DNA from 3 places in the Paraburkholderia sp. Ac-20347 genome. Region 3 is predicted to be linked to each of the others. Evidence: riboswitches for the same ligand, from Rfam matches in the RefSeq annotation. Region 3 holds a riboswitch; each other region holds the start of a gene.
What was found. Region 3 has a riboswitch for cobalamin ahead of G3N97_RS01460 (HoxN/HupN/NixA family nickel/cobalt transporter). Riboswitches for the same ligand answer to the same signal wherever they lie in the genome.
Positions count from the first base shown of each region.

Region 1 (3,205 bases), on a different contig from region 3:
TCGGCGCCCGTGGTGTATTGCGCGTAGACCGAGAGATCCGGCGTGAGCGAGAACACGAGGCCGGTGCGCCAGCCCGTGTGTGCGAAGGTGCGATCGAACGACGACGCGGGACCGCTGACCGTCGCGAAGGTATCGCGGTGATAGTCGATATGGTCGTAGCGCAGGCCCGCGACCCACGCGAGGCGATCGGTCAGCTCAAGGCGGTTTTCGGCGTACACGGACGCCTGGCGCGTGCTGGTGCGATATTGCGGCACGGTCGGATCGGGGCTCGCAAACACGCCCGGATCGAAGCCGTATTGCGGCACGATCGACGAACCGTCATAGGGCGAATTGCTGGTGTCGAGAAACGAAATCTGATTGAAATCCGCGCCGACGACGAGGCGGTCCTGGCGGCCGAGCAGATGGCCGTCGAAGGTCGCGTCGAGCGTATCGCCGACCTGCCGTTCGTGATGAAGGATTTCGAGGTAATCGCTGCGCTGCACGTTGCCGTCGCCCATCAGTGTGTAGCTTTCGCTGTCGCGCCAGTGGCGGTTCGTGACCAGATAGTAGAGCTGGTTGCGCACGGTGATGCCGGGCGCGGCGCGCCATTGCGTGTTCAGGCGCGTCCACTGGTCGAAGTACGCGATCGACGCATTGCCGACGTTGTAATTCTGGCGTTCGAGCGCGGGATCGAGCTGACCGTCCGTCACCGGCACGCCGAAATAACGCGCGGGCATTTGCCGGCCGTAGTCGTAATCGAGCGTGAACGAGAGACGCGGATTCACGTCCAGACGCAGCGCGCCGCCGAGCGCGGTCGTGTGCGATTCGCCGCGCGGCAGCCAGCCGTTGTTGCGGTCGTCGGCGAGATAGAAGCGGTAGGAAAGCATCGGGCCGAGCGCGCCGGTCGTGTCGAGCGCCACGCGTTTCTCGCCATAGGTGCCCGCGCCGAGCTGGATCGTCGTCGCGTAGTCGCGTTGCGGCGCTTTCGGCACGACGTTGATGACGCCGCCGATGCCGCCTTCGCCGTAGAGCACGGTGGCCGGGCCGCGCAGCACTTCGATGCGTTCCGCCGACCACGTGTCGAACGGGAACGACACGGTGCCCGCGCCCGCGTACATGCGCAGGCCGTCGTAAAGCGTGGTCACCGATTCGGGGCCGCTGAAGCCGCGCACGGAGACCGAGGTGCCGCCGTTGCCGGGCGCGGCGTCGGTGGCGAAACCGGCGGCGCGCGTGACGGCCTGGGTCACGTTGTTGTCGCCGCGCGCGCTCAGTTGCGCGCTGCCGATGGCGTCGACGCTCGCGGGCGTGTCGAGGCTGGAGAGGCCGAGGCGGCTGCCGGTGCTGAGCGGCGTGGTGAGGTCCGGCTTGCCGGACGACGCAGCTTGCGACGACGCGGCGTTCACGCGCACGGCGGGCAAGGTCGATGACGAAGCGGTTGACGACTCGGTTGACGACGCGGCATCGACGGCCGAAGCGCTGTCGCCTTCTGCGAAAACGTGAGCGGCGTGAGCGAGGCAGGAGCAGGCGAAGGCGCCGTGCACGGCGAAGCGCCGGGCGCTCGAAAGCGGTGTGGATACGTCCATTCTTATACGGTGTGCGTTGTTGTTATGCGAGGCATGCGGGGCGCGCGGCGTGCGAGCGCGTACGCAGGCCCGCGTCGAGGCGATCGACGCGAAAGCGAAAAGCGGGCAGCGAAACGGAGTGCGGCGCAGCGACGAACGCCTAGCGGACCAACGTCAAGCCGACGCCGACGCGCGAATGAACGTTCGAGACGAGGAACGGGCGGCGAGCGAACGCGCGCCGCGAGGTGTCCGGTGCAGACATGCTGATTTCTCCAGGGGTTTCGCGCCCCGAAAATGCGATTGATGTGCGCCGATGCCCAGGTCTGACTTTCGGCGCGAAGGCCGATCACAGTGGCGCGACCGCGCTGGATTTGCACCAGCTTCCGGACATGGCGACAGAATTGTAAGGCACGCGGCCCGCCCGGTGGCCTGATTCCTTCGTTGCCGGTTCTATTGAGAATGTTATAACATAACATTTATTCGGGCCAGCGCCCCGATCCCCACACTCGTCGAAGGAGTCATCCGATGGATTCACGCTTGCCGGTCACCGTGCTGTCCGGTTTTCTGGGCGCGGGCAAGACCACGCTGCTCAACCACATCCTGAACAACCGCGAAGGACGGCGCGTCGCGGTCATCGTCAACGATATGAGCGAGGTGAACATCGACGCCGCGCTCGTGCGCAACGGCGGCGCGGAACTCTCGCGCACCGACGAAAAGCTCGTGGAAATGAGCAACGGCTGCATCTGCTGCACGCTGCGCGAGGATCTGCTGCTCGAAGTGAACCGGCTCGCACGCGAAGGGCGCTTCGATCAGCTCGTGATCGAATCGACGGGGATCTCGGAGCCGCTGCCGGTGGCCGAAACCTTCACGTTCGCGGACGAAAGCGGCCAGAGTCTTTCGGACGTCGCGCGCCTCGACACCATGGTGACGGTGGTCGATGCGTTCAATTTCATGCGCGATTACGGCTCGCAGGACAGCCTGCAGACGCGCGGCGAATCGCTCGGCGACGAGGACACGCGCACGGTCGTCGATCTGCTGATCGAGCAGGTCGAGTTCTGCGATGCGATCGTGCTCAACAAGGTCGATCTGATCGACGACGCGGGGCTCGAGCGGCTGACGGCGATCCTGCGGCGGCTCAATCCGCGTGCGCGCATCGAGGTCGCGCAGTTCGGCCGCGTGCCGCTCGATCGCGTGCTCGATACGCGTCTGTTCGATTTCGAGGAAGCGTCGAAAGCGCCGGGCTGGCTCGCGGAACTGCGCGGCGAGCACACGCCGGAAACCGAGGAATACGGCATCACGAGCTTCGTGTGGCGCGCGCGCAGACCGCTGCATCCGCAGCGTTTCTGGGCGTTGATCAACTCGGAATGGCCGGGCGTGGTGCGCTCGAAGGGCTTCTTCTGGCTCGCGAGCCGGCCGACGCACGCGGCGTCGTGGTCACAGGCGGGCGCGGTGTGCCGCCACGGCATGGCGGGGTTGTGGTGGGCCGCGGTGCCGAAGCATCGCTGGCCGACCGACGAAGAGTCGCTCGAATTCATCGAAGGCAACTGGGACGAGAAAGTGGGCGATGCGCGCCAGGAACTCGTGCTGATCGGCATGGAAATGGACGAAGCGGGCTTGCGCGCGCGCCTCGACGCCTGTCTGCTCACCGACGCCGAAATGGCCGA
Region 1 covers NZ_JAAGPN010000312.1:4,232-7,436, reverse strand. The annotation lists gene G3N97_RS33680 (TonB-dependent receptor) at 1-1,562, opposite strand, end outside; adenosylcobalamin (AdoCbl) riboswitch at 1,805-1,952, opposite strand; gene zigA (zinc metallochaperone GTPase ZigA) at 2,067-3,205, shown strand, end outside.
Region 1: linked by a shared signal. The riboswitch ahead of G3N97_RS33680 (TonB-dependent receptor) and the one ahead of G3N97_RS01460 (HoxN/HupN/NixA family nickel/cobalt transporter) in region 3 are both predicted to bind cobalamin.

Region 2 (3,205 bases), on a different contig from region 3:
ACACGCGCGCGGTGTACACCGGCGTGATCGCCCACGCGAGCGCCGCGTTGCCCGTGTTCACGCTTTGCCCCTGCACGATTTCGTGGCGTCCGGCGAGGAACAGCGTCCAGTCGCCGAGCGTCACCGACTGATGCAGCGAGACGGCGGAATCGTTGCGCGCGGGCAGGCCGTCCGGCACATCGACGGGCAGATACGCCTGCTCGCGCGTGAAGTCGTAAGCGAGCTTGGTCTCGCCCGAGAGCGCGTGACCGAACAGCGTGTGACCCGTTTCCTGATGCGTGATCGACGTCGACGTGCTCAGGCGCGTCGAATCGATCTCGTCGGTCGGAATGCCCGGGTCGTTCGCGTAGAGGAACTGGCGGTCGTACGCATAGCCGAACGACTGGTCGAACTGCGTGGTCGGCGTGATGTCGAGATGAAACGCCACGCCGGTCGTGAGCTGGTGATCGCGCTGGCGATCGGCATAGCCCGCGCTGTCGTACGAGAGATCCGAGCGGTGATAGAGCGCGAAGGTCGAGATCGACCAGTTGTCGCGCGCGTAGCCAAGACGCGCGTCCACGTCCTGCGCGTGATACGAATTGCGCCCGTCCTCGTGACCGTAGGCCCACGGCTTGGTCGCGTCGATACCCGCCGTGTTGTAGTCGTGCAGACCGAGCGAATACGTGAGCCCGCCGAGCGCCGCGAGCGGCCCGCTCGACGGCACGGTGCCCGAGGTGCGCAGCTGCGTGTCGAAGGTCTTGTTCGAGCCGCCGCCGAACGACACCGTGGTCTGGTTCGGCTGATTCGAGGCGTGGCGCGTAAACAGCTGCACGACGCCGCCCACGGCATCCGCGCCGAACGACGCCGCCGCCGGACCGGATATCACCTCCACGCGATCGAACGCCGAGGTCGGCAGATCGGCCCACGCGGCTGTGCCCGTGGTCGCCGAACCCACGCGAATGCCGTCGATGAACACGGCCACCTGATTGCCCGCCGAGCCGCGAATGCTGACCGACGCCGTCGTGCCGGGGCCGCCGTTCTGCGAAACGCTCACGCCGGGCAGCGTGGCGAGCGCCTGCGTGATGCTCGGGTCGATGGGGTCGAGCCGGTCGAGATCGGCGCGCGTGAGCACCTGCGTGCTGGCGTAACGCTGATCGAACGATTGCGGCAGATGCTGCGTGTCGCCGACGACGAGAATGTTCGGCAACGTGGCGTCGGTTTGAGTGGGTTCAGCGCTTTGTTCAGCACTTTCTTCGGTACTTTGCGGCGACGTTTGCGCATAGGCGCTTTGCCAGGCGCAGACCGCCACGGCGGACGCGAGGGCGGTGAGAGCGAATTGACGATACTTCATGAGCAGACAGATCCTGAGGTCGAACTGTCCTTGCAACGGGCGGCCGCGCGGGCGGCGCGCGCGCATCGGGACACCCCGCCCTTTGCGGCTGCTTGGACCTCGGTCGATGGCAGGTCTCCTGGCTCGCGGGTCGTCGCCCGATGCCGGCCTTCCCGGTTTCCCAGTGGCCCTCGCTGACATGGACTCGCCGCTCACAGTTGCGGGGACAGCCGCAGACTCCCGGCGCGCGCGCCGTCACTGCGTTCCCTTTTGATCCCGTCACCGGGAACCATCAGCGCGCGAGCGTAAAGGCGGCGCGTTCGGCGCGTCAACCTCCGGCGCGCCGGGCGATGCGAAAAAACGTCAGATGCGCCGCGCCGCCCGCGTCGCTCATTCGAGCGGAAAGCCCTGCTTGAAGGTCTGGCGCAGAAAATCGGCGAACAGCGTCACCGCGCGCGGCACATGCGCGCCATAGGGCCGCACCACGTGCAACTGCGACGCGAACGCCCCGACCGGCCGCCACGCCGGCAGCAGCACGACGAGCTTGCCCGCCTGCAGCGCGGCCTGCGCGCTGAAATCGGGCAGCAGCGCGATGCCCAGATTTTCGAGCGCGGCGTCGCGCAGCGCCTCGCTGTTATTGGCCGACACCGGCCCGTTCACGGTCACGTTCACGCGCGACTGCTCGGCGCGCCGTCCGGCTTTCTCGAACGACCACGCGCCCGACCCGAGCGTGCGCGGATAGTAGAGACAGTCGTGCTGCGCGAGATCGGCGGGCGTTTGCGGCGTGCCGCGCTGCTTCAGATACGCGCGCGTGGCAACGATCACCGAACGCGTGTCGCAGAGCTTGAACGCCACATGCGTTTCCGGCACCTGCGCGCTGTGGCGGATCGCGAGATCGAAACCCTCGCTCGCGATCGACGTAAGCCGGTCGGACAATTCGAGCTGCACGCGCACCTCGGGATTCGCGCGCGCGAACTGCGCGAGACGCGGCACCAGTTGCTGACGCGCGAAGGCCACGGGCGCGGTCACGCGCACCGTGCCGCGCGCCACGTCGGCCATTTCGCGCACGCTCGCGAAACTCGTGGCGATGCGCTCGAACTGCGCGCGCGTGTCTTCCACGAGCCGCCGCCCCGCTTCCGTGAAGCGCACGCTGCGCGTGGTGCGCTGCACCAGCGCGACGCCCGCCACGCGTTCCAGTTCGGCGATCCGCTGGCTCATCGCGGCCTTGCTCACGCCGAGCCGCGCGGCGGCCGCCGTATAACTGCCCTGCGCCGCCAGCACGTTCAGCCAGTGCAAATGGGTCCAGAGCGCTTCGACGTTCTGCGTATCCACGAAATGACTCCCGCCCCGAATCCTCAAAGATGCGCCGATGATAGCACCGCGCCCGCGCATCTTTCAGCGCTGCGCATGGCGATTGTTCACGCTGGAAAACAATCAATTCAGCCTGCGTGGCTGTGCAGACGCCTGCCGCCTCCGTACACTGGCCGTCACAGTGACGATCAACCGATGCTCAATCGATACCCCACTTCGAGGAGATGACATGCAGCCCTTTACCGATTCCGCGGACGTAGTCAACTACATCGGCGGCAAGCGCGAGCGCGGCGCGGGCGACCGCACGCAATCCGTCTTCAATCCGGCGACGGGCGCCGCCGCGCGCCGTCTGGTGCTGGGCGAAGTCGCCGACGTCGACGCCGCCGTGGCGAGCGCGAAAGCCGCGTTCCCGGCCTGGCGCGACACGCCGCCGATCCGCCGCGCGCGCGTCATGCTGCGTTTCCTCGAACTGATGAACCGCCACAAGGACGAACTCGCGGCGATCATCACCGCCGAGCACGGCAAGGTGTTCGCCGACGCGCAAGGCGAAGTCGCGCGCGGCATCGACGTGATCGAATTCGCCTG
Region 2 covers NZ_JAAGPN010000011.1:6,556-9,760, reverse strand. The annotation lists gene G3N97_RS03705 (TonB-dependent receptor) at 1-1,330, opposite strand, end outside; cobalamin riboswitch at 1,421-1,618, opposite strand; gene G3N97_RS03700 (LysR family transcriptional regulator) at 1,700-2,641, opposite strand; gene G3N97_RS03695 (CoA-acylating methylmalonate-semialdehyde dehydrogenase) at 2,850-3,205, shown strand, end outside.
Region 2: linked by a shared signal. The riboswitch ahead of G3N97_RS03705 (TonB-dependent receptor) and the one ahead of G3N97_RS01460 (HoxN/HupN/NixA family nickel/cobalt transporter) in region 3 are both predicted to bind cobalamin.

Region 3 (3,205 bases):
TTCGCGCATGATGTATTCGCTCGGCCGCCGCGAGCAGGCGCCGCGCTTCGTCACGCGCACGACCGCGAGCGGCGTGCCGGCGCGCGCCGTGATGGCGTCGAGTCTCGTGGCGTTCGTGGCGTGCGGTGCGAATTATCTCGCGCCGAAATACGTCTTCGACGCCTTGCTGTCGACGACCGGCGCGATCGCGCTGCTGGTGTATCTCGTGATTGCTGTGAGCCAGTTGCGTCTGCGTCAGCAACTCGTGTCCGCCGGGCCGTTGAAGGTGCGGATGTGGCTGCACCCGTTTCTCGGCGTGCTGGTCGTTGCGCTGATCTGCGGCGCCTTCGTGGTGATGGTGCTCAGCGAGGATCATCGCGGCGAAGTGATCGCCACGCTGGGATGTTGCGTGGCGCTCGCGGCGGTGGGTTATCTGCGTCAGCGGCGCGCTTGATTCACGACGTCCTCGCCCGTTTGCGTGCGCGGGCGAGGTCGCCGAACGTGTCTTGCGATGTCGCGTGATTGCGCGTTCAACGATCGGATTGCAGCGCCGGCAGTTCGTCGTAGCGTTTCAGGCGATAGATGAGGAACGACACCACCCACGCAAAAATAAACACGCCGATGATGATGAAGCCGAGGTTGTTGAAGTTGTCGTTGAGGCTGCCGATCACATTCCAGAAGCCGCCCTTGAGGTCGAATTGATCGGCGAGCAGACCGAGCGTTTCAATCCCGCCGATGAGCACCGCGACCGCGACGGAAACGAGCGTGATCGTGAGGTTGTAATAGAGCTTGCGGATGGGGCGCACGAAAGCCCAGTCGTAGGCGCCGAGCATCAGGATGCCGTCGGTCGTATCGACGAGCGACATGCCCGCCGCGAACAGCACCGGAAACACGAGCACCACGCCCATCGACACGCCTTGCGCCGCCTGGCTCGCGGAAATGCCCAGCAGGCTTACTTCGGTCGCGGTGTCGAAGCCGAGTCCGAACAGAAAGCCGAGCGGCAGCATCCACAGCGGTCGCGACACGAGGCGAAACAGCGGGCGGAACAGGCGCGAAAGCAGACCGCGGCTGTTCAGCAGCAGATCGAGATCGTCGTGGTCGTAGCGTTCGCCGCGCCGGACCTTGCCGAACGCGCGCCACACGCCGCGCAGAATGACGATGTTCATCGCGGCGATCAGAAACAGAAACAGCGCGGAGACGCTCGTCGAAATGACGCCGCCGATATCTTTCCACGCCTCGAAGCGGCTTTCGAGCGCGGCCGCTGTCGCCGCGACGGCAATCGCCACGAGCAGCACGACGGCCGAGTGACCGAGCGCGAAAAAGAAGCCCACGGAAACCGGGCGCTGACCGTCCTGCATCAGCTTGCGGGTGACGTTGTCGATGGCGGCGATATGGTCGGCGTCGACGGCGTGACGCAAGCCGAAACCATAGGCGAGCAGGCCGGTGCCGAGCAGCAGCGGATGCGCGTGAAAAGCGATGAACGCCCAGATCCATGCGCCGATATTGAATACCGCGAGCACGGCGTAAATGCCGGCGACGCGGCGGCGAAGGGCTCCCGGCGCAGCGGCCGTTTCGAGAGCGATGGACATGTGACAGATCCTGAGGTCGGGGCTGTCCTGCAACGGCACACCGCGCGAAGCGGTGGTTTGCGCATTGGGACACCCCGCCCGTTGCGGCTGCATGGACCTCGGTCGATGGCAGGTCTCCTGGCTTGCGGGTCAGGATTCGCGTGCCGGCCTTCCCGGTTTCCCAGTGGCGCTATATGGCGCGAACTCGCCGCTCACAGTTGCGGGGGCAGCCGCAGACTCGACGCAAGGCGTCGTCACTGCGTTCCCTTTTGATCCCGTCGCCGGGAACCATCAGCGCGCAAGCGTAAAGGGCGGATAGGCGGGACGTCAATTGCTCGCGGGAAAAAAGCGCTGATTTAACGGCGAGGCATTCGACGGCCTTTCCGTTGCGCATGCATTGAAAGCGGCGCGCAATCTTTCTTTCGGCGGCCTGTTGCTTATTGCTTGCGGCTTGCCGATTGAACCGGCGACGTCAAGCCTCGCGCCCGGCGAGATCGATCATCCATTGCCCGAAGGCCACGACGGCTTCGTCGCGCGCGCGTTCGGCGTTGATCACCAGCGTGTAGTCGGGCGCGCGCCATGCCGGCGCGGCAATCGGGCAGACCAGCCGCCCGGCGGCGATGTCCCGCGCGATCAGCGGCAGCGACGCGAGCGCGACGCCGAGGCCTTCGATCGCGCTCGCAAGCTGCAGATAGGTGTGGTCGAGTTCGATCTCGCGATGCGGCTGCAGATCCGCCGCGCCCGCTTCGCGCAGCCAGTTCGACCATGCAGACCGTGTGGTGCTCGAATGCAGCAAGGTGTGGTGACGCAGGTCCGCCGCTTCGCGAATCGGATGCCGATGCAGAAGCGCCGGGCTGCATGCGGGCAGCCGCACGTCGGCCATCAGCGTACGCGTGATGACGCCGTCGCCGTGTTCCGGTCCGGAGCGCACGCCGATATCGAATGCCTGGCCGATATAGCGCAATTTGCGCGAAGTCGTGGAGAGCCGCAGATCGATCTCGGGATAGCGGCCGTGGAAATCTTCCAGACGCGGCAGTAGCCATCCGAGTGCAAAGCTGGGCTGCACGTTCACGCGCACGATGCCCGACACGCGGACCGGCACGTCATGGCGGCGCAAGCGGCTGGCGGCGCTGGCGAGCCGCTCGAACGTGCTGCTCACGTCGCCGAGCAGCGCGGCGCCTTCGTCGGTCAGGACCACGCCGCGCGCGCGGCGCTCGAACAGCGGCACGCCGAACCAGTCCTCCAGCAGACGGATCTGCTTGCCGACCGCCCAGTGCGTGACGTGCAGGCTCGCCGCCGCCGCGGTCAGACTGCCATGCTGCGCGACGGCCTCGAAATAGCGAAGCGCATTGAGCGGCGGAAGCTTTTCGCCGCTCCCCGGCGTGTTTCTGGCTCGCGTCATGATGTGACTTTAATTCTCATCTGCGGCGATATTAACTCATTTGATATATGCTGCCGCCGAACCTACGATTGTCATAATTGTGGCGATCCAGCCCACGAATTTCCGCCTATTCCTGTCAGTCTTCATTCATCGAGGGGCGCATGCGCTTCAACTTGTTTTCCGTGTCAACAGCGTTGACGTCGTCATACCGGACGGATCGTCAGCCATGACGGGATATCTGCTGGTTCTGATCGTCGGCGTGATGGCGGGAACGCTC
Region 3 covers NZ_JAAGPN010000003.1:72,505-75,709, reverse strand. The annotation lists gene G3N97_RS01465 (amino acid permease) at 1-433, shown strand, start outside; gene G3N97_RS01460 (HoxN/HupN/NixA family nickel/cobalt transporter) at 510-1,568, opposite strand; cobalamin riboswitch at 1,658-1,855, opposite strand; gene G3N97_RS01455 (LysR substrate-binding domain-containing protein) at 2,020-2,949, opposite strand; gene G3N97_RS01450 (sulfite exporter TauE/SafE family protein) at 3,155-3,205, shown strand, end outside.